2 regions of the Bacillus sp. 2175 genome follow, and region 2 is predicted to be linked to the other one. Evidence: riboswitches for the same ligand, from Rfam matches in the RefSeq annotation. Region 2 holds a riboswitch; the other holds the start of a gene.
What was found. A riboswitch is a leader RNA that binds a small molecule or an ion and turns the genes downstream of it on or off. The one in region 2 is predicted to bind S-adenosylmethionine.
Positions count from the first base shown of each region.

Region 1: another riboswitch for S-adenosylmethionine. It lies ahead of metI (cystathionine gamma-synthase/O-acetylhomoserine thiolyase); the one in region 2 lies ahead of mtnW (2,3-diketo-5-methylthiopentyl-1-phosphate enolase).

Region 1 covers NZ_CM173819.1:4,006,632-4,009,832, reverse strand. The annotation lists gene metC (cystathionine beta-lyase) at 1-35, opposite strand, end outside; gene metI (cystathionine gamma-synthase/O-acetylhomoserine thiolyase) at 32-1,144, opposite strand; SAM riboswitch class I at 1,239-1,349, opposite strand; SAM riboswitch class I at 1,553-1,662, shown strand; gene ACXKY9_RS20755 (bifunctional homocysteine S-methyltransferase/methylenetetrahydrofolate reductase) at 1,733-3,201, shown strand, end outside.
Region 2 covers NZ_CM173819.1:3,818,911-3,822,111, forward strand. The annotation lists gene ACXKY9_RS19645 (carbon-nitrogen family hydrolase) at 1-267, opposite strand, end outside; gene ACXKY9_RS19650 (pyridoxal phosphate-dependent aminotransferase) at 282-1,460, shown strand; SAM riboswitch class I at 1,525-1,630, shown strand; gene mtnW (2,3-diketo-5-methylthiopentyl-1-phosphate enolase) at 1,695-2,939, shown strand; gene ACXKY9_RS19660 (2-hydroxy-3-keto-5-methylthiopentenyl-1-phosphate phosphatase) at 2,936-3,201, shown strand, end outside.

The DNA of each region.
Region 1 (3,201 bases), 190 kb from region 2:
TTGTGTAGTAAGAGTGTATCTATAGAATAGCTCATATTCTTACACCTTCTTTTACGAGTTTAATGGCTTGCTTTAAGTCTTGAATTAAATCGTTACTATTTTCAATGCCAACTGAGAATCGAAGAAGACGATTGCATACGCCGTTTGCTGTTCTAATTTCTTCAGGAATATCAGCATGTGTTTGCGTTGCTGGATAAGTCATTAAACTTTCTACACCACCAAGACTTTCGGCAAATGTAATTAAGGATAAAGATTGTAAGAATGGATTAATCCAAGCTTCATCTTTAAGGCGGAATGAAATCATGCCGCCTCTTCCTGGATAAAATACATCTGTCACCCCGTCTTCATCATTTAAATACGCAACAACTGCTTTCGCATTTTCTTCATGTTGTCTCATGCGAAGCGCTAACGTTTTCATACCGCGAATTAATAACCATGAGTCAAATGGGCTTAAAACTGCACCTGATGCATTATGATAATGAGCGATTTCCTCGCAAAGTTCCTTTCCTTTTGCAACGACAAGCCCGCTTAGTACATCGTTATGTCCCCCTAAATATTTCGTTGCGCTATGAAGTACAATGTCAGCACCTTCTGTTAATGGTTGCTGTATATAAGGTGTGTAGAATGTGTTGTCTACAATAAGAAGTAGTCCGTGCCTTTTCGCTACAGTTGCGACAGCAGCAATATCAGTAACTTGCATTAATGGATTAGTTGGAGTTTCTATGAAAATAGCCTTCGTTTCAGTTGTGATAGCTTGCTCAATTTGTTTAATAGACTGTGTATTTACGTATCTACATCGAACATTCCACTTTTTTTCATGCTCAGAAAATAATCGATACGTTCCCCCGTATAAATCTTCAGATACAATAAGTTCGTCTCCAGAGCGGAATAGAGAAAGGACGAGGAGAACAGCCGCCATCCCTGAACTACAGGCATAACCTTGTTCGCCATATTCTAAGTCTGCGATCGCCTGTTCTAAAAGACCGCGAGTTGGATTGCCAGTTCGTGAATAGTCAAAGCCAGTAGATTTACCAATTCCTTCGTGGCGATAAGCGGTTGAGAAATAAACTGGTGGATTAACCGTTCCAGTTGTAGTTTCACTACGATTTCCGATTTGTGCTAGTTTTGTTTCGATTGTTGACATGTGAAAATTCCTCCTTTTTAAATTGAAACATTAAGTGAATATAAAATAAAAAAAGCCTTCTAAGAAGAAGGCTTTCGGTTTGAATAGAGTCTTCTTCTCATCTGTCAAATCTTTCACAATTTGCTGGAATTAGCACCTTATTAACAAAATGTTAATGGTTGCTGAGGCGTCACAGGGCCAGTCCCTCTACCTCTCTAGATAAGAATGTTCGTATGAAATTTTTATTATGTTTTTAACTTTACAATAAAAGATAATTGAATTGCAACTTTATTTTAAATAATTTTTATTTTTCCGCAAGTGTCATTGACTTTTAATTTTGTGCATGCTAAATTTATTAAAAAATTAACAAACATTGTTAAAAGGGGAACGCATTTCCTTTTAGCTACATAAATAAAATAATAAAGACAACTCTTATTGAGAGCGGTGGAGGGAAAGGCCCTGTGAAACCCGGCAACCTTCAAACGAAATGTTTGAAACGGTGCTAATACCTGCAAAACGAATGTTTTGCATAATAAGAGGAGGAACAATTATGTCCCCCTCTTCAAAGTGAAGAGGGGGTTTTTATATTGATAGAAATGAGGGAGATTCGTGAAATTACTAGATTTATTATCAAAAGGAATTGTAATAGGTGATGGTGCGGTTGGAACGTTATTGCATTCACATGGTTTGCAAAGTAGCTTTGAAGAATTGAACGTATCTGATCCAGATCTAATTATATCCATTCATAAACAATATGTAGCTGCTGGAGCAGATGTAATTCAAACGAATACGTATGGAGCAAATGAGGCGAAATTACGTATGTATGGTTTAGAAAATCAAGTTACAAAAATTAATAGAGCGGCAGTGAAATTGGCGAAAGCATCTGTGACAGATAAAAATGCAATTTTAGGAACAATTGGTGGTATGAAACATATCGGAGCTGTTACAACGACTGATATGGAAAGGGAGTTTATGTTACTTGAACAGGCGGGGGCTTTACTAGAAGAACAGGTTGATGGATTACTATTAGAAACTTTTTATGATGAATTTGAATTACTTCATGCTGTTAAAGTGTTGCGTAAGCAAACGAATATTCCGATTGTTGCGCAATTAGCGTTACATGAAGCAGGTACGACTCAAAATGGAAATGATGTCAATGAAATATTAAAGCAGTTTATAGATTACGGTGCAAATGTTGTTGGATTGAATTGTCAACTGGGGCCGCTTCATATGACGGAAGCTTTCAAAATGATATCGATTCCGCAAAATGGCTATTTATCAGCATACCCAAATGCAGGTCTCCCGAATTATGTAGAGGGACGTTACGTATATGAGGGAAGTCCAGCTTATTTTGAAGCAATGACACCGAATTTTATTGAGCAAGGTATTCGGTTATTGGGTGGCTGTTGTGGTACGACTCCAGAACATATTCAAAGTATGAAGCGCGCTGTTGCGAATATTACCCCTGTAATAGAAAAAGAAACGATTCAAAGGCCAAAAGTCGTTCATACGCATGAGAAACGTTCGAAGGCTCACGTCACTCTAGCAGAGAAAGCAAAAAAACAAACGACAGTTGTAGTGGAATTAGATCCACCGAAAACGTTAGATACACAGCGTTTTTTTGAAGGAGCAAGAGCGTTAAAAAGAGCGGGAGCAGATGCTATTACTCTAGCAGATAATTCATTAGCATCGCCTCGTGTCTCTAATATGGCGATGGGTGCGTTATTAACGAAGCATGATATCCCAGTATTGACGCATTTAACGTGTAGAGATCATAACGTCATTGGACTACAATCTCATTTGTTAGGTTTATCGGCGTTAGGGATGGAAGAAGTGTTAGCTTTAACTGGTGATCCAGCGCGCGTTGGTGATTTTCCCGGTGCCACTTCTGTATATGATTTATCCTCTATTGAGCTTATTAAAATGATTAAAGAAATGAACGATGGACGTTCAATTTTAGGGAAATCAATTGGACCGGCGACAAGGTTTTCTGTAGGCGGCGCATTTAATCCTCACGTGAGGCACTTAAAAGCAGCAGTTAAGCGAATGGAACGAAAAATAGATGCTGGAGCGGAGTA
Region 2 (3,201 bases):
CACTCCATCCCTATCTGCAATTTCAGAAAGTCTCGTTAAATCATATCCTGTTGTCCATAGTTCTGGTAAGACGATAACATCTGGCCTTTCCTTCATAGCTTCGCTTATTTTATTTTTAGCATTCTCAATATTTTTTTCTACATCTCCAAAAACAATATCCATTTGAATACATGCGACTTTCATTTTTTCAGCCCCATTCTTATTTTTTTCTTTACAAAATACTGGAAAGATTATATCATTTGTCACTAGAATTGTAACAACTTTCAAAAGAGGTGGAAAGTATGAAATTATTTCAACCTTCTGAGATAGTAACATCATTGCCAACACAATTTTTCGCTTCACTTGTTGCAAAAGTTAACAAAGTCGTTGCAGCTGGTCACGATGTTATTAATCTAGGTCAAGGTAATCCAGATCAACCAACACCGCAGCATATCGTAAAAGCTTTACAAGATGCTGCCGAAAAGACCATTCATCATAAATATCCGCCATTTCGCGGACATGAAAGCTTAAAGGAAGCCGTGGCTACATTCTATAAACGTGAATACGGCGTCGAATTAAACCCAAAAACTGAAGTTGCTATTTTGTTTGGCGGGAAGGCTGGACTAGTAGAATTACCGATTTGTTTTACAAATCCTGGTGATACGATTCTCGTTCCGGATCCAGGTTATCCAGATTATTTATCCGGGGTTGCTTTAGCAAAAGCACACTTTGAAACAATGCCGCTTATTGCAGAAAATAACTTTTTACCAGATTATACAAACATTGATGACTCTATTGCAGAGCGTGCAAAATTAATGTTTTTAAACTATCCAAATAATCCTACCGGTGCTACTGCATCAAAAGATTTTTTTGATGCAACCATTCACTTTGCTAATAAACATAATATATTAGTTGTTCACGATTTTGCTTATGGCGCTATCGGATTTGATGGTCAAAAACCTGTTAGTTTCTTGCAAGCAGATGGTGCGAAAGATATAGGAATTGAAATTTACACATTATCAAAAACTTTCAATATGGCTGGCTGGCGCATCGCTTTTGCTGTAGGGAATGAAAGTGTGATTGAAACAATTAACCTATTACAAGATCATATGTATGTTAGTATATTCGGTGCAGTTCAAGATGCTGCTCGAGAAGCGCTATTAAGTTCACAGTCTTGCGTAATAGACCTTGTAAATAGTTACGAATCTCGAAGAAACGCTCTTATTTCAGCCTGTCACTCAATTGGTTGGAATGTAGACATTCCAAAAGGATCATTCTTTGCATGGCTTCCCGTTCCAAAAGGATATACCTCTGAGCAATTTTCTGATATTTTACTAGAAAAAGCACATGTCGCAGTTGCTCCTGGTGTTGGATTTGGTAAGCATGGGGAAGGGTATGTCCGTGTTGGTCTCTTGCATGCAGAAGATAGATTACGGGAAGCCATTAATCGAATTGATAAATTAAATTTTTTCAAAAAGTAATTGACAACACGAAAAATATCTGACAAAATTCAGTTATCTTAAAAATTTAAACATTTCTAAATACTTCTTATCAAGAGCAGGTGGAGGGACGAGCCCGACGAAACCCGGCAACCGATCTACAATTGTAGACACGGTGCTAATTCTCGCAGCATTACGCTGACAGATAAGGAGCTGGTTGTAAAAAAACCTCTCCTTAGCTGAGAGGTTTTTTTATTTAACTAGGAGGTTATAACAATGAGCGGAATTATAGCGACGTATTTAATCCATGATGATTCACATAACTTAGAAAAAAAAGCTGAGCAAATTGCACTCGGTTTAACAATTGGCTCTTGGACTCATTTGCCACACTTATTGCAAGAACAATTAAAGCAGCATAAAGGCAACGTCATTCATGTTGAGGAATTAGCTGAACATGAATATACCAATTCGTATTTACGTAAAAAAGTAAAACGCGGAATTATTAAAATCGAATATCCGCTATTAAACTTCAGTCCAGATTTACCAGCGATTTTAACGACTACATTTGGAAAGCTATCACTTGATGGCGAAGTAAAACTAATTGACTTAACTTTTTCAGACGAGTTAAAAAAACATTTTCCTGGTCCAAAATTCGGGATAGATGGTATTCGAAATCTTTTACAAGTGCATGATCGTCCCCTTTTAATGAGTATTTTTAAAGGAATGATTGGACGAAACATTGGGTATTTAAAAACACAATTACGCGATCAAGCAATTGGTGGTGTAGATATAGTAAAAGATGATGAAATATTATTTGAAAATGCATTAACACCACTTACGAAACGCATTGTATCTGGAAAAGAAGTTTTACAATCTGTCTACGAAACATACGGTCATAAAACGTTATATGCCTTAAATTTAACAGGACGAACTTTTGATTTAAAAGAAAATGCTAAACGTGCAGTGCAAGCTGGAGCTGATATTCTATTATTTAACGTATTTGCTTACGGACTAGATGTACTACAATCACTTGCAGAAGATGATGAAATCCCAGTTCCTATTATGGCACATCCTGCTGTAAGTGGTGCTTATTCAGCATCCAAGTTATATGGAGTTTCATCACCATTATTACTTGGAAAGCTACTACGTTATGCTGGGGCTGACTTTTCATTATTCCCATCTCCATACGGAAGTGTTGCGCTAGAAAAAGAGGAGGCTCTTGCTATCTCAAAATATTTAACTGAAGACGATGCATTTTTCAAGAAGAGCTTTTCTGTTCCGTCTGCTGGTATTCATCCTGGTTTCGTTCCCTTTATTGTACGAGATTTCGGTAAAGATGTTGTTATTAATGCTGGCGGCGGGATACACGGACATCCAAATGGAGCGCAAGGCGGCGGTAAAGCTTTCCGTACTGCAATTGATGCTACTTTGCAAAATAAACCACTCCATGAAGTAGACGACATAAATTTGCATAGTGCACTACAAATATGGGGAAATCCCTCTTATGAGGTGAAATTATGAGTATTCAAGTATTTTGTGATTTCGATGGCACGATTACAAATAATGATAACATTATGTCCATTATGGAAAAATTCGCACCACCAGAAGCCGAAGAAGTAAAGAATAAAATTTTATCACAAGAACTATCCATTCAAGAAGGTGTTTCTCGATTATTTCAATTAATACCTACTAATCTGCACGATGATATTATTCAATTTTTAATAGAAACTGCTGAAATCCGTAGTGGTTTTCATGAGTTTATACAATTCGTAAAGGAAAATAA